2 regions of the Polaromonas sp. CG_23.6 genome follow, and region 2 is predicted to be linked to the other one. Evidence: riboswitches for the same ligand, from Rfam matches in the RefSeq annotation. Region 2 holds a riboswitch; the other holds the start of a gene.

Region 1 (11,231 bases), 720 kb from region 2:
GCGGCGCTGGCCCTGATCGGTGTCATCATCTGGTGGGGCTGGGACTATTCGCTGCGCGGTCGCGTTCAGTCGATGGCCGGGCTTGAATCCATTTCAATGTTCTGGGGATATGTGGCCATGCCGGTTGGCGGGCTCTTTTGCGTGATGGGAATCATTGGCAACCTGATCGATCCACAACGCCAAGAACTGGAAACAGCCCAATGACCGCCGTCATGCTGACGACCATGGTGCTGTGCTTTGCATTGACCATTTCCGTTGCCGTTTCCATCGGACTTGCGTCGGTTCTGGGCATTCAGGCGACCAATGCCAACATGCTGATTTCGGTCAAGGAAATGTTTTCTGCAATCAACAAATTTCCGTTGGCTGCCATTCCCTTCTTCATCCTGGCAGGCAATCTGATGGAAACCGGCGGCATTTCGCGCCGGCTGGTGGAGTTTGCAAAAAGCATCGTGGGCGGCGTACAGGGCGGCCTGCCGATGACCTGCGTGCTCACCTGCATGATTTTTGCAGCGGTTTCAGGCTCGTCGGTGGCAACCACCTTTGCCGTTGGCGCCATTTTGATTCCGGCACTGGTGAAGCATGGCTATCCGACAACCTATGCCGCAGCCCTGCAGGCGACCAGTGCCGAGTTGGGTGTCATCATTCCACCGTCGATTCCGCTGATCCTGTATGGCGTGAGCGCCGAGGTCTCGATTGGCGAACTTTTCGTCGCTGGCATAGGGCCGGGCATCTTCATCAGCTTGTCGCTGATGATTTTTGTCTACGTGTATTGCCGCTTCAAAGGCTGGGGCAAGAACGACGGCGACGGGCGACTCGGTTTTTTCAAGGCAAGCTGGCAGGCTGGCTGGGCGTTGCTGATGCCGGTCATCATCCTGGGCGGTATTTACGGTGGCATTTTCACGCCAACCGAAGCAGCAGCCGTCGCGGTGTTTTATGCACTGGTGGTGGGCGTGGTGATTTACCGGGAAATCAGCCTGGCCAGTTTGATCGTGGTGCTGCGCAAGTCGGTGTTGTCCAGCGCCGTGATCATGTTCATCATTGCCAACGCCGGGCTGTTTGCCTTTCTGATCACACGTGCTGGTGTGCCTGACGCGATTGGCCACTGGCTCGAGGCTGTGCTGCAGTCACCCGCGCTGTTTCTGCTCGGGGTGAATGTTGCGCTGTTTTTCATTGGCATGTTCATTGAAACCAGCGCCGCAATCATTGTGCTGGCGCCGATTTTGGCACCTGTGGCCATGCACTTCGGCATCGACCCGGTGCATTTCGGCATGGTCATGGTGGTCAATCTGGCGCTGGGCATGATCACCCCGCCCTTTGGCGTGAACCTGTTTGCCGCCTGCACGGTGGCAAAGGTCTCCCTGGACCGCATCATCCGTCACCTGATTCCTTTCGTGCTGGTGATTCTGGCGTGCCTGCTGGTGATCACCTACGTGCCGCAGTTGTCGCTGGGTTTGCGTGACCTGTTGTACGCGAAATAGAAGCCTGGGAAAGCCCCGAAAAGCCTGAAGGAGCGCGCAAGAGAGCGGCTTTGCTCGGCTACACTTGGCAGCGTCAGGAGAGAGTTTTCCCAGAGAAAACCGCCGAAGGCGCATGCGCCACCCCCAATGGTGGACTGAACGCTCAGGCAAAAGGACTGGCAACCGCCCCTAGGCGCATCAACTGCCAAGGGGCGTTCCCAACTGGAGAGAGACCGCTTTGAAGGCGGTCCACCGAAGGAGCAACCCTGCATCGCCAGGCGAATCTCTCAGGTAAAGTGGACAGAAGGGGCAGCCCGTGGCGTTTGGCCACGGAATCATGTTTGCCCCTTTGGAGAACGCCATGTCCCACGACCCGTCTGCCGCCCCTGCCCCTTTGCTCAGCACACCGCTGCATGACCTGCATAGGGAACTTGGCGCCCGCATGGTGCCGTTTGCCGGTTATTCCATGCCGGTGCAATACCCGGCCGGCCTGATGGCCGAACACCTGCAAACCCGCAGCAGCGCCGGTCTGTTTGACGTGTCGCACATGGGGCAGTTGCGGCTCGTTGGCCCGGATGCCGCCGCCGCACTGGAAAGCCTGATGCCGGTCGATGTGATCGACCTGCCTGCGGGCAAACAGCGCTACGGCCTGCTGCTCAATGAAGAAGGCGGCATCATCGACGACCTGATGTTCTTCAACCGCGACTACGCGAATGGCGGCGATATCTTCGTCATCGTCAATGGCGCGTGCAAGACCGGCGACATCGCCCATATCCAGGAAAAAATTGGCAGCCGCTGCGAAGTCATCCCCATGCCCGAGATGGCCTTGCTGGCGTTGCAAGGCCCGCTGGCCGTGAACGCTCTGCAACGCCTGTCGCCGGGCGTTGAAAAGCTGGTGTTCATGACCGGCGGTGAGTTCACCGTGGCGGGCTGCGACTGCTTCATCACCCGCAGCGGCTACACCGGGGAAGACGGTTTCGAGATTTCAGTGCCCGCCGCGCAGGCCGACACCCTGGCTCGAACCCTGCTGGCCCAGCCAGAAGTCAAGCCTGTTGGCCTGGGCGCGCGCAATTCACTTCGTTTAGAGGCCGGCCTGTGCCTGTATGGCAGCGACATCGACACCACGACCACGCCGGTCGAAGCCAGCCTGAACTGGGCGATTCAAAAAGTTCGCCGTACCGGCGGCGCTCGTGCCGGAGGCTTTCCGGGCGCAGACAAAATCCTGGCGCAGCTGGCCGAACCGGCCAGTTTGAGCCGTAAACGAGTTGCCTTGATGGCCAGTACGCGCGTTCCGGTCCGCGAACCCGCCATGCTGGAAAACATGGACGGCCAGGCAATCGGCCAAGTCACCAGCGGCCTGCTCAGCCCCACGCTGAACCAGCCGATTGCGCTGGCCTATGTGCATCCTGACTATGCGGTGGTTGGCACCGAGTTGTTTGCCATGGTGCGCGGCAAACCCGTGCCCATGCACGTGTCGACCACGCCCTTTGTTCCCACACGCTACCACCGTGGCTGATTCATCTATCTCTTTCGTTCACTTCCCTTTTTCATACAAACTCCCGGAGAAACCGCATGACCGTCAAGTACACCGAAGACCACGAATGGCTCAAGATTGAAGACGACATGGCCACTGTCGGCATCACCGTGCATGCGCAAGACGCACTAGGCGATGTGGTGTTTGTCGAGCTGCCGGAAGTCGGCACGACATTTGCCCAAAAAGACACCGCTGGCGTGGTCGAGTCAGTCAAGGCGGCAGCGGATGTCTACATGCCGGTCAGCGGCGAAGTCGTTGAAGTGAACGAAGCACTGCGTGATGACCCGTCACTGGCCAATTCCGACCCGCTGGGCGCCGGCTGGTTCTTCAAGGTCAAGCTCTCCGACCCGTCGCAGCTCGACGCGCTGATGGATGAAACCAGCTACACCGCCTTTTCTGCCGCCTGAATTTTTCATCAAGACTGATACGGAATCCTGACATGCTGATGCCATCCGCCACGCCGCTGGGCGCGCTTGAAAACCCTGCCGAATTCATTGCCCGGCACATCGGCATTGATGAAACGGATGAAGTCCACATGCTCGGCGTTGTCGGCTCTGATTCGCTCCGGGCGCTGATTGACGGCATCGTGCCGCGCTCGATTGCCCGAAGCAGCGCCATGGCGATTCCGCCGCCGGTGTCTGAAGCGGCCGCGCTCAAGCAGCTCAAGGCCATGGCCGCCAAGAACAAGGTATTCAAGAGCTTCATCGGCCAGGGTTATTACGGCACCTACACGCCGGGCGTGATCCTGCGTAACGTGCTGGAAAACCCCGCCTGGTACACCGCCTACACGCCCTACCAGGCCGAGATTTCGCAGGGCCGCATGGAAGCGCTGATCAACTTCCAGACCATGGTCTGCGACCTGACCGGCATGCCGATGGCCAATGCGTCGATGCTCGACGAAGCCACTGCCGCCGCCGAAGCCATGACGCTGGCCAAGCGCAGCGTGAAGAGCAAAAGCAATGTGTTCATCGTGGCTGGCGACTGCCATCCGCAAACCATCGAAGTGATCCAGACACGCGCCCGACCGCTGGGCATCGAGGTCAAGGTCAGCACCCTTTCACGCACTGTGCCGCAGTTGATGGCAGAGGGCAATTACTTCGGCGTACTGGCCCAGTACCCGGCCACCAGCGGCGCCATTCATGACCTTCGGCCGCTGGCGGGACAAGCGCATGCCGATGGCGCAGCCTTGTGCGTCGCAGCCGATTTGCTGGCGCTGACGCTGCTCACACCACCGGGCGAATGGGATGCAGACATCGTGCTGGGCAGCACCCAGCGCTTTGGCATGCCAATGGGCAACGGTGGCCCGCATGCTGCTTATCTGGCGTGTCGGGATGAATTCAAACGCTCGTTGCCGGGCCGCCTGGTCGGTGTCAGCATCGATACCCATGGTCATCCGACCTACCGGCTGGCGCTGCAAACCCGCGAACAGCACATCCGCCGTGAAAAGGCCACGTCCAATATCTGCACGGCACAGGTGCTGCCAGCGGTCATAGCCAGCATGTACGCCGTCTACCACGGCCCTCAGGGCTTGAAGCGCATTGCCGAACGTGTGGCCACTTACACCGCCATTTTTGTGAATGGATTGCGCCAGATGGGTTTTGACATCACCAACAAAGGCGCCTTTGACTCGGTCACCGTCAAAACCGGTGATGCTACTAATTCAATAGCTAAGCGTGCAAGCCAGTCGTGCGCAAACCTTAGATTTCGCTTGAAAAATCACTTGGGTGTGTCGCTGGACGAAACCACCAGCCGCAGCGACATTGAACTGCTCTGGTCTTTCTTCGCCCAGCCCGGCCAGACTGTGCCGGTGGTGAGCAGTTTCGAGCAAGGCATCGAATCCCTGATTCCAGCTGCGCTGCGCCGCACCAGCGAATTTTTGACGCATCCGGTGTTCAACACCCACCACAGCGAAACCAGCATGCTGCGCTACATCCGCAAGCTCAGCGACAAGGACCTGGCGCTGGACCGCAGCATGATCCCGCTGGGCAGCTGCACCATGAAGCTGAACGCCACCAGCGAGATGATTCCCATCACCTGGCCGGAATTCGCCAACATCCATCCATTTGCGCCGCATGACCAGTTGCTGGGCTATGCCGAACTCGACCAGCAGTTGCGTGACTGGCTGTGCGAGGCCACGGGGTATGCCGGCATCAGCCTGCAGCCAAACGCCGGCTCGCAGGGTGAATACGCCGGCCTGCTGGTCATCAAGGCTTATCTTGAGGCGAATGGCCAGGGCCACCGCAATATCTGCCTGATTCCCTCGTCAGCCCACGGCACCAACCCGGCCAGCGCCCAGATGGCCGGCATGACCGTGGTGGTCACGGCCTGTGATGCACAGGGCAATGTCGACATGGCCGACCTGAAGGCCAAGTGCGAAAAGCACAGCGAGAAATTGGCTTGCGTGATGATCACCTACCCCAGCACCCACGGTGTGTTCGAGACGCATGTCAAGGAGCTTTGCCAGCTGGTGCATTCGCACGGCGGCCGGGTCTATGTCGATGGCGCCAACATGAATGCGCTCGTCGGCACCGCCGCACCGGGTGAGTTCGGCGGCGACGTCAGCCACCTCAATTTGCACAAGACCTTCTGCATTCCGCATGGCGGAGGCGGCCCCGGCGTCGGCCCGGTCTGCGTTGTGGCGGACCTGGTGCCCTACCTGCCCGGCCATGCAACGGCTGGCATGCCCGTGAACGGCGTGGGTGCGATTTCAGCTGCCCCGCTGGGCAATGCAGCGGTGCTGCCAATCAGCTGGATGTACTGCCGCATGATGGGGCCCGAAGGCTTGAAGCGCGCGACCGAAGTGGCAATTTTGAGCGCCAACTACATCAGCGCCCGCCTGCAAGACCATTATCCGACGCTGTATGCCAGCGAGAACAAACATGTTGCGCACGAATGCATCCTGGACCTGCGTCCGCTGAAGGAAACCAGCGGCGTGACCGCCGAAGATGTGTCCAAGCGGCTGATGGACTACGGCTTTCATGCGCCAACGCTCAGCTTCCCGGTGCCCGGCACGCTGATGGTTGAACCCACCGAAAGCGAGTCCCTGGCCGAACTGGACCGCTTCATCAATGCCATGGTTGCTATCCGCGAAGAAATCCGCCAAGTCGAAAACGGTCACTGGCCACAAGACAACAACCCGCTGAAACATGCACCGCACACCGCCGCCAGCCTGCTGGGCGCGGACTGGGACCGGCCCTATTCACGCGAAACCGGTGCCTTTCCGCTGGCCAGCCTGAAAGCGGTGAAATACTGGCCACCGGTGGGCCGTGTGGACAACGTCTACGGCGACCGCAATTTGTCCTGCAGCTGCATTCCGATTGCAGATTACGCTTGACGCGCACTGCACACTGCCTGAACGCCTTAACGCCTTAACGCCTCAACTCCTCCTTCTCTCTTTGAGAGAAGTTTGGGGTAAGGACCTGTAGTGACGGCAGCGCTAAACCCCATTTCAATCCCTCCATCATTCACAGGAAAACCATGAAATCAAACTTCTCCCTGCTCGCCCTCGCCGCTTTTGCGACCAGCGCCTTCGCCGTGGCGCCGCCTGAAACCCTGCCATCGGGTGTAAAGATCGTCCACACGGTAGACGGCACAGGCGCGCAGCCCAAGGCATCGGACACCGTCAAGGTGCATTACCGCGGCACGCTGGCCGACGGCAAGGAATTTGACAGCTCCATCAAACGCGGCCAGCCGGCCTCGTTCCCGTTGAACCGTGTGGTGCCATGCTGGACCGAAGGCATGCAAAAGATCAAGGTTGGCGGCAAGGCGACGTTAACCTGCCCACCGGCCACGGCCTATGGTGATCGCGGCGCCGGCGGCGCGGTGCCACCCAACGCCACACTGACGTTTGAAGTCGAGTTACTGGCGATTGAAAAGTAAGCTGCGTTTGGCTTACAAGGCTGCATTCAATGCGGCAAGGAGCGCGGCGTCAAATGCTTCTGTCCGCTCGAACTGCACCCAGTGGCCGGCTTCTTCGATGAGGGTGAAGGCTTTGAAACGGGGTGCTTGCCGCATAGCCGTCTCCACCGCCGCCAGTTGCCCCTTGAACAACGCGTCTTCACGGCCGTAGATGGCATGCAGCGGGCACTTTAGCAGCGGCAGCGTGCAGGCCAATACATCGGTGCGCGACAGGTTGCGACCCTGCATGCGGTCGCGCAAGACGTTGGCTACATGCAGGCGCAGCGCCAGATCGCTGATCGACGTCGGGTGGTGCAGCATCAACGCAGCCAGGTTGCCACGGTGAATGGCGTCACGCTGGCCGGCGTCCTTGAAATGGCGCCAGGCCCGCAAATGAAACGGCGTGTCGGGCGCAATGCCCAAGCCGGGCGCGCCGACCAGCACCAGACGCGCCACACGTGCCGAATACTGCGCCGCCAGAAAACCGGCGACCATGCCGCCAAATGAAAATCCGACCAGGTCGCAGGCTGCATCGCCCAACAGGCTTTGCAGCCCCTGCTCGACAAGACCGGGAAGCGCATCGGCGTCGGTTCCGTGCAGGGGCGCAGACGAATCGCCAAAACCCGGCAGATCGGGCACCAGCACCCAGCGGCCCGAATCGACGAGTGCGTCAATATTGCGCAGCCAGTGCATCCAGCTGCCACTGCCGCCGTGCAGCAACACCAGCGGTGCCAGGGCCGGATGGCGCGTCGCCTTGCCCCAGTGGTGCCAGACCATGGCGCCCGTCTCACAAGGGGTTTCGGAACAGGTGGCGGTTCTCAGGAGCGCTTGCGCTTGCAGCGGCAATTCAACGGAAGATTCAAAAGTCATCGCCTGTTTATACCCTTGCGCCGCAACGCGGCGGCGTCAATCGAACAGCCGGTCAAAACCACCATCAGGCTCAAAACGCTTGTTAAGGGCTTGGTAATACAGCCGCGTTGGTCCCGGCATGGCCAGATCGCGGACCGAGTGGCGAACATCGCCGGGATAACAAATCACCCGGTTCCCCTCCAGATCGAACGGCTCGGGCTGGATTAATGGGGGCAGGCGGCTGCGGGCTTGCGCCATCACGCTGTCCACGCTGGTGTGGCGCGCCAGATGGGCGAGACTCATGATCTGCGGCGGCGCCAGCGCGATCAGGCCGGCCCAGTACTGTTCCAGCGCCGTGCGCGGCGCAAGCCAGATGCTGTCGGTGGTTTCATGGTTGTCGTGAATCGCCACCTGCCCGGTGGGCACGGCAGACACAAAAAACCGGGTGTCAAAGCGCTTGTTCGTGACCGACGGCGCTGTCGGCGTGACCCAGCGCGCCCAGGGCACCAGGCTTCGGGTCTGCAGGCGCAGCGCCATTTGCGCCAGCACATCGTTGAACCCATGGCCTTCGCGCAGCAGTGCCGCTGCCCGGGAGCAGTCAACGCCCTCGCATGCAATGCCTTGCGCCATCAAGATGCCCGACTCCTCAAACGCTTCCCGCAGGGCCGCCACATACAACCCACCCGCCGTGCGTTCGCTGATGTCGGCTTCGTTCAGGCCGGCATGCAGTACCTGCAAAGGCTGGTCCAGATGCGCATCCATGTCCAGTTCGGCATCAAGCGCATCCACCTTGCCGCCCGGAAATACATAGGCGCCGCCCAGCACATCGGACAAGGTGTGGCGTTTCATCAGGAACACCTCCAGCCCCGCCGGCGCATCGCGCAGCATGACCACCGTGGCCGCCGGGCGCAAGGGCGTGGTGACAATTTCCAGATTCAATTCCATCGTCTGCTTTCAGGGGAAACGCCGCGCGGACCAGTCCGTACAGCCAGACAGCAGAGGCTATCAGAGTCTCTGCACTCGAGACGTTTCGAGCGTGACAGGAACGACGCGGCAACCACATTCCAAGGATTCCAATCAGGTATAAAAAATCATCAAATCCTGCTCTGGCGCAATCAGAATATGCATAAGCAGCTATTAATTCAGGAGCGATCAAGACGGGTAATGCACAAGCAGAAGTTGGCAGTCATACAGAATGCATTTCAGGCGCCTGTCTGCGAACTTTGGTTGCGTTCTATCAGGTCGAATAAACCTTGATCACACAGCACAAGTTTGCCGTGTCAATGCCTGAATGCCAGTGCTGTCCTCAGTTGGCAACCGCCGCCCCAACCAAGCCGCCAAGAGCCTTGCTCAGGTTCTCGACCACAGGGCACTGCGCCACGCCATGGCGCTGGGCAATGAATGCGGGATCGTTGTACCCGACCCAGACCTGAGCGGCGGCATCTTCCCACACCAATGCCTTGAGCGGCAGATCAATGCCAACCGTCTGCGCGCACTCCATAAACGGGGTGCCTCCCTGCGCGTTGCCGAAGATGAGCACTTCGGTGGGGCGCAGGGTTTTTTCTACCTTCTTAGCGCCAGCCGCGTGATCGATACGCGCGAAGACGGTCAGGCCGCGTTGCTTCACGACTTGTTCAAGCCTGTCCATGGTGACTTTGGCATCATGGGGACTTTTGACGGCCACCAGTCCATCGGCAGCATTGGCGGCGCCAAGGGTTGCAAACAAAACAAGGGCAACAAAGGTTCGCAAGAGATTCATGGCTGTGTTTTCCTGAGTGGTGTTGGCGCAGCTTTATTTGCCACGATAAGAATGAGACCCGCCGCGCACTGAGAAGTTCGCTGCGGGTGATTTGACTCCACACCTCAACATATCCTGCCGAACCGGAGAGTTCGCTTTCAATCTTTGAATTTTTCAAACTGGCTTGATGAAAAAATGCTACCTCATCGACCGTAAGTTTCAGCGATGACGCGTTGCAGTCACTGTTGCGTTGCCCCACATTTCGAGTCTTTGCGGCTCAGTCCCGAACCCAGCAGCTTTCGCTGGTGGGTTTTCAGTTTTTCACACCCGGCTTGGCCAGGTTGGGCAATAAAGGATGCAAAACAAAATACTTGCTGCTCAACGCCGCAGCAGGATGACGGCCAGCACAAACGCAGCCATCCACACCGTTTCGATCAACAGCAGCGCAAACGGCTTCCAGCCGGCACGCGCCAGTTGCATGAAGGATGTTTTCACGCCCAGCGCGGCAATCGCCACCACAAGGCAGGCGCGCGACACATCGTTCAGTCCGGTCTGCACGATGGCAGGCACGCCGCCCAGGGAATTGAGCACCACCAGCGCGACAAAAACCCACAGGAACCACGGCACCAGCGGCTGCTTCTTGGCCTCGTTGCCTTCGGCCATCAGTTCGCGCTGCTTCTTGAACACACTGGAGACGATAACCACCACGACGGCCAGCATCGACACGCGAAACAGCTTGACGATGGTGGCGTAATCGGCAGTTTCCGGATTCACCATGTAGCCTGCGCCCACCACCTGCGCCACATCATGAATCGTGCCGCCCAGGAAAAGGCCGGCCAGCTCGGGCGGCAGTCCCAGTGCCTTGACGATCAGCGGATAGGCCACCATGGCCACCGTGGACAGCACGGTCACGGTGACCACCACCATCAGTGTGGAACGGTCACTGTCCTTGTCACGCGGCAGCACCGCCGAAATCGCCAGCGCGGCCGAAGCGCCGCAAATGGCGACTGCGCCGCCTGACAGCACGCCTTGGGCGCGCGTCATGCCAAAGTGCTTGCCCAGAAACGTACCGCACAGCAGCGTCGATACCACCGCAATTACCACGATGGCCGCCGTTTCCCAGCCCAATCCGGCGATTTGCGAAGCGGTGATGCGCGCCCCCAGCAGGCCCACGCCGAGTCGCAACACGCCACGCGCGCAAAACTCGATACCCGGCCGGGTCTTGGTTTCCTGGCTGAGGTAATGAAACGCAATGCCGAAAAACAGCGCGTACAGGAATTGCGGGCCGCCGTGCAGTATTGACACTGTGGTGGCGGCCATGGCAATCACAGCCGACAGACCGACGCCTGGCAGCAGGTAGGGCACTTTGCGCAAACCGGAAGGCGGGCCAGCGGCCAGCGGGTCGTTGCTGGCGCTCATGCCACACGCTCTTTGGAGTTGGCGGGCGGGCACATCAACACGGCCAGCGCGCAGGAGGCGATGCGGCTGGAGATCGAGTCGGAACGGCTGGTCAGCACGATGGGCACGCGCATGCCAAGCACCAGCCCGGCACATTCGGCGCCCGCCAGGTAAACCAGCAGCTTGTAGGCCACGTTACCGGTTTCCAGGCCAGGCATCAGCAGCACGTCGGGTCGGCCGGACACGGCGGAAACAATGCCCTTGTTACGCGCCGAAACAGCCGAGATGGCGTTGTCAAGCGCCAGTGGGCCGTCTAGCACGCCGCCCGTGATCTGGCCGCGCTCGGCCATCTTGCACA
Region 2 (11,231 bases):
CGCCGGCGTGCAGGTCATGGCGCAGCCGCCGGGCAAGAAAAACCAGACCATCCACCTGCTCTCGGGCGGTGAAAAGGCGCTGACCGCGATTGCGCTGGTGTTCGCGATTTTCCAGCTCAACCCGGCGCCGTTTTGCCTGCTCGACGAGGTCGATGCGCCGCTCGACGATGCCAACACCGAACGGTATGCCAAACTCGTGTCCAGCATGAGCAAGCAAACCCAGTTTTTATTCATCAGCCACAACAAGATCGCCATGGAAATGGCCGAGCAATTGATTGGCGTGACCATGCAGGAGCAGGGCGTTTCCCGCATCGTCGCCGTCGACATGCAGGCCGCCCTGGGACTTGCCGAAATAGCCTGAACCCATCAAACATCATGAGCACATTACAAATAAGTCTGGCGGTCGGTGGCAGCCTGGTCCTGGTGGGCATCGTTGCCCATGGCGCCTGGTCTGCCCGCAAGAACCTGCCCAAGCAGGCCACGGCCAAGCCAGTATCCGACATCGAACCCGCGCCAGCGCCTGGCCAGGAGAATTATTTCCAGATGGACGATGTCGATGGATTGCCGGAACGGCAGGAACCCAGCTTTGACACCGATGCCGTCCTGGCGGCGCTGACGCAGCTCACCACGCCCGAGAGAAAACCGGTGCTCGACATTTTGATCGACGCCATCGCATCGGTCACGCTGGAATCCCCGGTTTCTGGCGAAGCCGCGCTGGCTGCCATGCCAACCACGCGCCGTGTGGGCAGCAAGCCTTTTGCCATTGAGGGCCTGCGTGAGGACAGCCGCGAATGGGAAATTCCTGCTGCTGGCCATCGCTACAGCGCTTTTCAATGCGGCGTCCAGCTGGCCAACCGCACCGGCGCGCTGAACGCCATCGAATACTCCGAATTTGTCATGAAGACGCAGGCTTTTGTCGATGCGATTGGTGGGGAAGTCGAGTTTGCCGAAATGCAGAGCGAGGTGGCCCGTGCCCGGGAACTTGACCAGTTTGCCGGCGCGCACGATGCGCAGTTGAGCTTCAAGCTGCGCGCCGTGAAAACCGCCTGGAGCCCGGGCTATGTGCAGCAATGCGCGGCCGGCCAGGGATTCATGCCCGCCTCCACGCCTGGCCGCATGCTTTTGCCGGCCAGCCAGACCGGCCCTGGCCCGATCCTGGGCCTGAGCTTTGACTCGCAGGCCGCACAGGCCGAGGACCCCGAACAGACGGCCTTGTATGAAGTGACGCTTTCGCTGGATGTGCCGCAGGTGCTGCGTTCGGAACGGCCTTTTGCCCGCATGTGCGAAGTGGCGATTGCGCTGGCGGGCAGCATGGACGGCGTGATCATCGATGACAACACGATTTTGGTCAGGCCCGAGGCAATGGAAGCGATCCATGCCGACCTGGAGGCGTTGTACGACCGCATGGATGCGCGCGAACTGTCGGCCGGCTCGGTGCTGGGCCGGCGGTTGTTTTCGTGAAATCCTGATTTCTGCATCCATTTTCCGGCTGCCTCAGGCGGCCGATTTTTTGAAGCTTCCCGATATTCCCATGGCCACTCCTGACCTGTTTGCCCAGCCAATACCCGTGCCTGCGGCACTCGAAGCCGTGTCAGCGTCCGAACGCATCGCCGGCCTGCGCGCCGAACTCGACCTTCACGCGCACCGTTACTATGTGCTTGACGAACCCAGTATTCCGGACAGTGAATACGACCGGTTGTTCCGGGAACTGCAGGCGCTGGAAGCGGCGCATCCTGATTTGCAAAGTCCGGATTCGCCCACGCAGCGGGTCGGTGGCAAAGCCCTTGGCCAGTTCGCCACGGTGCGCCACCGGATTGCCATGCTCAGCATCCGCACCGAAACCGACACCGAGGCCAGCGGTGCCCGGAATTTTGACAACCGGGTGCGCAAGGAACTGGGGTTGACGGAATCCGACCCACCGGTCGAGTACGTGGCCGAACTCAAGTTCGACGGCCTGGCCATGAGCCTGCGCTATGAACACGGTGTGCTGGTGCAGGCCGCCACGCGAGGCGACGGCGAGATGGGCGAGGACGTGACGCAAAACATCCGCACCATTCGGCAGATTCCCCTTAGGCTGCCCTCCGGCGCACCGCCCGTGATGGAAGTGCGCGGCGAAGTCTATATGCGCCGGGGTGAATTTGAGGCACTGAACGAGCGTCAGCGTGAAAAAATCGCCAAAGGCGCGAAGGGCGAAAAAACATTTGCCAACCCGCGCAATGCCGCGGCGGGCGGCGTGCGCCAGCTCGACCCGGCGATTGCGGCGGAGCGGCGACTGAGCTTTTTCGCCTATGGTGTGGGGGAAGTCACGCCGCCCGAACAAGATGGCCCGGCATTCGAAACCCATTACGCGCTGCTGCAAACCCTGAAATCATGGGGTTTTCCGGTCGCAGCGCAGACCCGGCTTGCGCAAGGCGCTACTGAATTAATAGCGTTTCACGACACTGTTCGCAAAGAGCGGGATCGCTTGCCGTATGACATTGACGGCGTGGTCTACAAGGTCAACAGCCTGGCGCTGCAACGCCGGATGGGTTTTGTCAGCCGTGAGCCGCGCTGGGCGGTGGCGCACAAATACCCGGCGCAAGAGCAGCTGACCACCGTGCTGGCGATCGACATCCAGGTCGGGCGCACCGGCAAGCTGACGCCGGTTGCAAAATTAGCGCCGGTGTTTGTCGGTGGCGTGACCGTCACCAACGCCACGCTGCACAACGAGGACGAGGCGCGGCGCAAGGATGTGCGGCTGGGCGACACGGTCATCGTTCGGCGTGCCGGCGACGTGATTCCCGAGGTGGTCAGCGTGCTGCTTGACAAGCGCGTACCGGACGCGACGCAGTTCACCATGCCGCGCCAGTGCCCGGTCTGCGGCTCAGAGGCCGTCCGGGAAGAGGGTGAGGCCGATTACCGCTGCACCGGTGGCCTGTTCTGCGCCGCCCAGCGCAAGGAAGCCATCCTGCATTTCGCCCACAAGCGGGCTGTCGAGGTTGAAGGCCTGGGCGACAAGCTGGTCGAGCAACTGGTTGATGCGGGCGTCATCCGCACGCTGCCTGACTTGTACAAGCTGGGTTTTGCGTCACTGGCCAGCCTGGAACGCATGGCAGAGAAGTCGGCCAACAACCTGGTGGCGGCACTGGAAAAGTCCAAGCACACCACCCTGCCGCGTTTTGTCTTCGGCCTGGGCATCCGGCATGTCGGAGAGGCAACAGCCAAGGCGCTGGCCCGCCATTTTTGCCAGCTGGACCGCATCATGGATGCGACTGAAGCGCAGTTGCTGGAAGTGGACGATGTCGGTCCCATCGTGGCCAAAAGCATCCACACCTTCTTTGACCAGCCGCACAACCGTGAAGTGGTCGAGCAACTGCGTGCCTGTGGCGTGACCTGGGAAGAAAGCGAACCCGTGGCGCTGGCAGTCAAGCCGCTGTCGGGCAAGACCTTTGTGATCACCGGAACCTTGCCGGACCTGAGCCGTGACGAGGCCAAGGACATGATCGAGCTGGCCGGCGGCAAGGTGGCCGGCTCCGTCAGCAAGAAGACCGATTACGTTGTGGCTGGTCTTGAAGCGGGCAGCAAGCTGATCAAGGCCGAGGCGCTGGGCGTCGCAGTGATTGATCAGGAGGACTTGATGGCGCTGCTGCATGGGCTGCCAGATTGAAGCTGGCTTCAAATTTTCTTGTCGGTTGGATTAACCGCATGCGTAATTCGGCGCTTCGCTTTGCTGCTATTAAAAATGCAGCTGCTTGCATCCATCTTTATTACGTTGGCGGTTGTTTTCATTAAAAATTTTCAATGGAGAAGCGGCGTGCGCGAAGTACTTTGCCGGTTGGGGACTTACGAGATCCTCTGGTGCTCGCTTACAAGCGGCTGAAGGCACGGCCACTAAGGTTGTCAACTTGTGCTTCACCTCTCGGTGTTGCTGCAAACACAATTTCAATCGGCAACTTCAAAGGAAACCCACCATGAAAGCACTCGTCTATCAAGGTCCGCGCGACGTCCGCGTCAAGGAGGTGCCCGATGCCAAAATCGAACGACCCACCGATGTGCTGGTCAGGATCACCGTGACCAACATTTGCGGTTCTGACCTGCACATGTATGAAGGCCGTACCGATATGGAGACTGGCCGTATCCTGGGGCACGAAAATCTTGGCGAAGTGGTTGAAGTGGGCAACGCGGTCGATCGGATCAAAATCGGCGACCGGGTCTGCCTGCCGTTCAACATTGGCTGCGGCTTTTGCAAGAATTGCGAGCGTGGCTTAACCGGTTTTTGCCTCACCGCCAACCCGGGAACGGCAGGCGCGGCATATGGATTTGCCGGCATGGGCCCGTACAGCGGTGGTCAGGCTGAATACCTGCGTGTTCCCTATGCCGACTTCAACTGCCTGAAGTTGCCGCCCGACGCGCAGGAGAAGGAAAATGACTATGTGATGCTGTCCGACATCTTTCCGACCGGTTACCACGCCACCGAGCTGGCTGGTGTTCGACCGGGCGAGTCAGTGGTCATCTACGGCGCGGGACCGGTCGGCCTGATGGCCGCGTATTCTGCGGCGATCAAGGGTGCCGGCAAGATCATGGTGGTCGATACGCATAAGGACCGCCTGGCTTTGGCAGAGAAAGCCGGCGCTATTCCCATCGACGACTCCGACGGTTCATGCGTCGACCAGATTCTGGCGCTGACGAAAGGCCAGGGTGCTGACCGTGGGTGCGAGTGCGTGGGCTACCAGTGTTGCGACAAGCATCGCAACGAAGTACCTAACCTGACCATGAACAACCTTGTGAAAACAGTGCGGGCGACCGGTGGCATCGGCGTGGTTGGCGTCTTTATTGCTCAAGACCCGGGCGCCAAGGACGATCTGGCAAAGCAGGGGCAACTGGCATTTGACTTTGGCCAGTTCTGGATGAAAGGCCAAAAGATAGGCACGGGACAGGCCAATGTCAAGGCCTATAACCGTCCGTTGCGCGACTTGATCGAGGCTGGCAAGGCCAAGCCATCGTTTATCGTTTCGCATGAGTTGCCGCTGGACCAAGCGCCTGAAGCCTACAAGAATTTCGATGAGCGCAAGGATGGCTGGACCAAAGTGCTCCTGCGGCCGGGCACTTGATGAAATTGTGGTTTCTTGGTTTGCTCCTGCTTATCCATAAACGTAACAGCATGCCAGCTGTGTCATTGAGCATAAGCCGCAGGCAGTAGGACATGGCTAAAAGCGTGCCCGTCATTCGTGACATTGTTTTGAGCGCATGGGCGCAATGTGCCGCCAGCCGCTATGCTTGCTTGCATGACCATTCGTGAAATTCTCAAAATGGGCGATGCGCGGCTTTTGCGCATTGCCCAACCCGTGGCAGCCTTCGACACTGATGCGCTGCATCTGCTGATCTCTGACATGTTCTACACCATGCAGTCGGTGAATGGTGCTGGCCTGGCCGCGCCACAGATCGGTGAAAACCTGCAGGTGGTGATTTTTGGCAGCGACCAGCTGAACCCGCGCTACCCCGATGCGCCGGTCGTGCCGCGTACCGTGCTGGTCAATCCGGTCATCATGCCGCTGGGCGTGGAGGAAGAGAGCGACTGGGAAGGCTGTCTGTCGGTGCCTGGCCTGCGCGGCATGGTGCCCCGTTTCTCGCATATCCGCTATACCGGCTTCGACCAGTATGGAGACCCCATTGACCGCACAGTGGACGGCTTTCATGCGCGCGTGGTGCAGCATGAATGCGACCACCTGATCGGCAAGCTGTACCCTATGCGCATTCGGGACCTGAGCCAGTTTGGCTACACGGAGGTGCTGTTTCCCGGCCAGGACGCGTCCGACGACGACTAATCCAGCCGCGTCCTGTGCCGGTTGTCCTTATGGGCCCCGAGATCTTTTTAGCGCAATGTTCCCGCGTTGGTTTTGTCTGCAAAGTAGTCGTTGGTGACCTTGCTCACCACCGGCGAGAGCAGCACCAGTGACACCAGGTTGGGAAAAGCCATGAAAGCGTTCAGGGTGTCGGCCAGCAGCCAGACAAAGTCCAGGTGCGTGACCGCGCCTACCATCACAAACAGCGTCCACAACACGCGGTAAGGCACTTCGACCTTGCTGCCGAACAAGTAAGCCCAGCATTTTTCACCGTAATAGGCCCAGCCCAGAATGGTGGTGAAGGCAAACACTGCCAACGCAATGGCCAGCAGGTATTGGCCAAAACCCGGAAAGGCCGTGGCAAAAGCACTCGATGTCAACTCGGCCCCGGTCAGTCCGCTGTTCCAGGCCCCGGTGATGATGAGCACCAGGCCGGTCATCGTGCAGACAACAATGGTGTCGATAAAGGTGCCCATCATGCCGACGAGGCCGGATTCGGCGGCGCTTTTGGTCTGGCCAGCGGCCTGCGCGATGCCGGCCGTTCCCAATCCGGCTTCATTGGAGAAAATGCCGCGCGCCACGCCATAGCGCATGGCCAGCATGATGGTGGCGCCCGCAAAGCCGCCAGTAGCCGACAAGGGCGTGAAGGCGTACTTGAAGATCAATGCAAAGGCTGCCGGAATCTGGTCGGCGTACATGCCCAGCACAATCAGCGAGGCAACGACGTAGCCGATGCACATGGCCGGTACCAGTTTTTCAGCCACCGCGCCAATGCGCTTGACCCCTCCCAGCAGCACAAAGCCCGTCAGTACCATCAACACCACGCCCGACACCCAGGGCGAGATGCCAAAGCTGGCGGTTAGTACGGCAGCAATGCTGTTGGACTGCACCATGTTGCCAATGCCAAAACCGGCCAGACCGCCAAACAGGGCAAAGGCAGCACCCAGCCAGGCCCAGCGTTGACCCAAGCCGTTCTTGATGGCAAACATGGGCCCGCCCATGTGTTCACCATGGGCATTGGTTTCACGAAAGTGCACCGACAGCAACACCTCGGCGTACTTGGTGGCCATGCCGACCAGCGCCGTCATCCACATCCAGAATAGCGCGCCCGGCCCGCCAATGGCAATGGCTGTGGCAACGCCCGCAATGTTGCCTGTTCCTACAGTCGCGGCCAGCGCGGTCATCAAGGCGGCGTAAGGGGTGATTTCGCCTTTGGCGCCCGACTCGGGCTTGCGGCCTTTCCAGACCATGCGAAACCCGGTGACGATGCGCAAAATCGGCATCAGCTTGAGCCGGAGTTGAAGAAAAAGGCCAGTGCCAAGAACCAGCACCAGCATGGGCGGTCCCCAGACGAAGTTGTTGATCGCTGTGACGATCGATGTCAGGGTTTCCAAGATTTTGTCTCCATATAGTAGTTATTGAGGCGAACGAAAGCACCCGCCCATGGCGGTTATTGATGAACAACCTTGCCTGTCACGGCAAGGTCTCGTGGTTTTGAGGGCGGCTGGCAATGCCAGTGAATCGCTGCCGCACCCAGGCAAGCCGTCAGCGCCAAATGTCAGCTGGCGCATGGGCCTTGAGTTTTCAGGCCGCGACAGGGTTGCCTTGCAGCAAGCTCGTTGGTTTGAAGGCTTCGCTCACCACATCACCCACCATCTCGGCGGTGATGGCTGACAGCGTCCAGCCGAGGTGACCGTGTCCGGTATTGTAAAAAACGCAGGGCGAGCGCCCACGGCCAACGCGTGGCAGCATGTTGGGCATCATGGGCCGCAAACCCGCCCAAGGTATGACGCTCTGGGTGTTGATGCCGGGAAAGCAGCGCTGCACCCAGTCCACCAGGGGCTTGATGCGGTCGGCACGAATGTCACGGTTGTATCCGTTGAACTCGGCTGTGCCGGCCACCCGGAAACGGTCAAGGCCCAGGCGGCTGGTGACCAGCTTGGTTTCATCGTCCAGCAAACTGACCACGGGGGCTGCCGCCTGACTTTGCGCGTCTTGCAGGTTGACGGTGATGGAATAGCCCTTGACCGGGTAGATGTTCACGCGGTCGCCCAGCGAGGCAGCCAGCGCGCGGCTGGCGGTGCCGGCACAGACCACCACGCCGTCAAAGACCGCGCGGGTTTCCTGGGCGCCATGACCCACCGTCACGCAGGCCTGGGTTGCGTCTGCCGTCACGCTTTTTACGTCTTGGTCATAGAGGCATGTCACACCCAGTCGTACGGCGGCTTCGGCCAGGCCCTTGGTGAAGCGGTGGATATCGCCGGTCGAGTCGCTTTCGGTGAAATAGCCGCCGTAATACTTGCCGGCCAGCGTCGGCTCGAGGACGCGCATCTCTTCAGGGGTGACGGCGCGGCGTGGCAGACCGCCTTCGGCCAGCAACTTGGAAACCTTGCCTGCGTGGTCAAAGCTGGCCTTGTCGCGGTAAATGTGAAGAATGCCTTCTTTTTTCAGGTCAAAGTCTATGCCCTCCTGTTCGGCCCAGCCCAGCAGATGCTTGCGCGCCGCGATGGCCAGGCGCGTGGTTTCTATGGTGTTGCTTCGATAGTTGGGAATGTTTGCAATGAACTCGGCAAACCACGATATTTTGTGCCAGCTGGGTTTGGGACTGACCAGCAGCGGGGCATCGCTCTTGAGCATCCACTTCAGGCCCTTGAGCAGCGTTGACCAGTGGTTCCACACCTCTGCGTTGGACGCGGAAAGCTGGCCGCCATTGGCAAACGAGGTTTCCATGGCGGCATAACGGTGCTTTTCGAACAAAGTGACAGAAAAGCCGCGCTTGGCCAGTGCGTAGGCTGTGGTCACGCCGGTGATGCCACCACCAATGACTGCGATTTTTTTCATGAAAGTCTCCAGCAACGTCAAGGGGTTGAGCCCGCGCGCAAATGTGCTGCGGACACCCCCTCTGTTCTGGACCTGAGAGATTCACCGGCCTTCGCTTGTGGCAGGGCTGGTTTGCTCCTTCGGTGCACCGCATGACGTAGCCTGCGGCAACTCTTCAGAGATCAATAGTGATGCCGGTCCTTTGGCCTGAGAGTTTCCGGGGTGGTTGCTCCTTCGGCGCCGGGTACTGCGTTAGCCGTACCACAGACTCTTCCGGCATCAAGCAGGCTAAGCGCCGATTGATGCATGCCGTTCTCAATGAGAGCGGCAATGATGGTAATTTATCAGCTATCCGGCTAGATCAACAAACTTTTTCAGATTTTGCGGCATCTTTGTCAAGATACGACAAAGATGCGTGCTGAATCTTATTCGCTCAAGGCCTTGAGCAACTCGGTTTCAATCGCAATCTGCGCTTTGTTGTGCTGCAGTTCAGGTCCGTCGATCAAAAAAGTGTCTTCGACCCGTTCGCCCAGCGTTGTCACCTTGGCCAGCTTGACGTTGATGTGGTGATTGGCCAGCACGCGTGCAATCAGGTAAAGCAAGCCGACCCGGTCGCTGGCCGACACGCTGAGTAACCACCGCTGGGCTTTTTCATCCGGCCGCAAATCGACGCGTGGGGTCACCGGAAAGCTTTTGACGCGGCGCGACACCCGGCCTTTGCTGGGTGGCGGCAGCGGGCCTTTTTCTTCCAGAATGCGGCCCAGGTTCACCTCCACCATGGTGGCCAGTTCGCGGTAGTGCTCTTCCAGCAGCTCGCTGGTGACCTGGAATGTGTCCAGGGCAAAGCCGTTGTTGGTGGTGTGCACCTTGGCGTCCAGGATGCTGAAGTCGGATTTGTCAAAGAAGCCGCAGATGCGCACGAACAGGTCTGGCGCATCGGGCGTGTAGACCAGCACCTGCATGCCTTCGCCGGTTGCCGACTGGCGCACGCGCACTGTCACCACGGCCTTGCCGATGTGGCGCGACAGGTGCCGGGCATGCCAGGCAATGTCGGCGGCTTCGTGGCGCATGAAATAGCTCACGTCCAGCGTGTCCCAGAGCGCCTTGTAGGCCTGGAAGGGCTCGGCGTGCAGTGCCAAAAGCGTCAGTGCGCCGCGCTTGCGGGCCTCGATCTCGGCGGCGGCATCGGGCGCGCGTCCGCCCAGCACGCGCAGTGTGTAGCGATACAGGTCTTCCAGCAGCTTGCCCTTCCAGGCATTCCATACTTTCGGACTGGTACCGCGAATATCGGCCACCGTGAGCAGGTAGAGGGCGGTCAGGTAGCGTTCGTTTCCGACCCGCTTGGCAAATGTGGCGATGACCTCCGGGTTGCTCAGGTCCTCCTTCTGGGCCGTGCGGCTCATGCTCAGGTGTTCGCCCACCAGGAACTCGATCAGCCGGGTGTCCTCGGCGGCAATGCCGTGCTGACGGCAGAAAGTGCGCACATCCTTGCGGCCCAGCTCGGAGTGGTCGCCGCCGCGCCCCTTGGCAATGTCGTGGAACAGCGCGGCGATGTACAGAATCCACGGCTTGTCCCAGCCTGCGGCCAGTTGCGAGCACATCGGGTATTCATGCGAATGCTCGGCCATGAAAAAACGCCGCATGTTGCGCAGCACCATCAGGATGTGCTGGTCGACGGTGTAGACGTGGAACAGGTCGTGCTGCATCTGCCCGACGATGCCCCGAAACACCCACAGATAACGGCCCAGCACCGAGGTCTGGTTCATCAGCCGCATGGCGTGGGTGATGCCTTGGCCCTGCTGCAGGATGCGCAGGAAAGTCGCCCGGTTCACCGGGTCGGTGCGAAATTTCGCATTCATCATGCCGCGGGCGTTGTAGAGCGCGCGCAAGGTGCGTGCCGACAAGCCCCGGATGCCGACATGGGTTTCGAACAGCAGGAAGGTTTCCAGGATGGCGTGAGGCTCCCGCAGGTAAAGGTCGTCACTGGCCACTTCGAGCATGCCGGCCTTGTCCAGAAAGCGCGCATTGAGCGGGCGCAGCGGATAGTTGCAGGGGCTGAGATGCTCCTCGATATTGAGCAGCAATATCTGGTTCAGCTGGGTGACCGCCTTGGCCGTCCAGTAATAGCGGCGCATCAGCGCTTCGCTGGGGCGCGCCGGCGGGCGTCTGGCCGCCCGTCCGCCCCGGGGTGACACGGCCCTGTCCAGCGGCAGGGCCACCTGAGCCGCATCCAGTGCAGGCAGGCGTTCGCTTCGGTTGCCAGGCTGTGTGTGATAGCCGAAAGATTCGGCCACTGTTGTCTGCAGGTCAAACACCAGGCGGTCTTCGCGCCGACGGGCAATGATGTGCAGACGCGCCCGTATCAGGCTCAGCAAGGCCTCGTTGGCCTTGATCTGCCGGACTTCAAAGCTTGAGATCAGCCCGTTTCTGGCCAGCTCGTCCCAGGATTTCCCCAGGCCTGCAGCGCGGGCCACCCACAGCACCACCTGCAGGTCGCGCAGCCCGCCGGGCGATTCCTTGCAATTGGGCTCCAGCGCGTAGGGTGTGTTGTCAAACTTGTTGTGGCGCTGGCGCATTTCCAGCGTCTTG

What was found. Region 2 has a riboswitch for glycine ahead of H4V98_RS10295 (D-amino acid dehydrogenase). Riboswitches for the same ligand answer to the same signal wherever they lie in the genome.
Region 1: linked by a shared signal. The riboswitch ahead of gcvT (glycine cleavage system aminomethyltransferase GcvT) and the one ahead of H4V98_RS10295 (D-amino acid dehydrogenase) in region 2 are both predicted to bind glycine.

The regions. Positions count from the first base shown of each region.
Region 1 covers NZ_JARXUY010000001.1:2,892,383-2,903,613, forward strand. Annotated here, with positions in the region: gene H4V98_RS13665 (TRAP transporter small permease) at 1-204, shown strand, start outside; gene H4V98_RS13670 (TRAP transporter large permease) at 201-1,478, shown strand; glycine riboswitch at 1,543-1,646, shown strand; glycine riboswitch at 1,670-1,771, shown strand; gene gcvT (glycine cleavage system aminomethyltransferase GcvT) at 1,819-2,973, shown strand; gene gcvH (glycine cleavage system protein GcvH) at 3,030-3,398, shown strand; gene gcvP (aminomethyl-transferring glycine dehydrogenase) at 3,431-6,325, shown strand; gene H4V98_RS13690 (FKBP-type peptidyl-prolyl cis-trans isomerase) at 6,469-6,870, shown strand; gene H4V98_RS13695 (alpha/beta fold hydrolase) at 6,883-7,758, opposite strand; gene H4V98_RS13700 (NUDIX hydrolase) at 7,795-8,682, opposite strand; gene H4V98_RS13705 (DUF302 domain-containing protein) at 9,044-9,496, opposite strand; gene H4V98_RS13710 (putative sulfate exporter family transporter) at 9,854-10,894, opposite strand; gene H4V98_RS13715 (bifunctional enoyl-CoA hydratase/phosphate acetyltransferase) at 10,891-11,231, opposite strand, start outside.
Region 2 covers NZ_JARXUY010000001.1:2,172,975-2,184,205, forward strand. Annotated here, with positions in the region: gene smc (chromosome segregation protein SMC) at 1-361, shown strand, start outside; gene H4V98_RS10270 (cell division protein ZipA C-terminal FtsZ-binding domain-containing protein) at 376-1,461, shown strand; gene ligA (NAD-dependent DNA ligase LigA) at 1,532-3,646, shown strand; gene H4V98_RS10280 (glutathione-independent formaldehyde dehydrogenase) at 3,951-5,090, shown strand; gene def (peptide deformylase) at 5,265-5,804, shown strand; gene H4V98_RS10290 (sodium:alanine symporter family protein) at 5,852-7,216, opposite strand; gene H4V98_RS10295 (D-amino acid dehydrogenase) at 7,407-8,663, opposite strand; glycine riboswitch at 8,828-8,928, opposite strand; gene H4V98_RS10300 ([protein-PII] uridylyltransferase) at 9,068-11,231, opposite strand, start outside.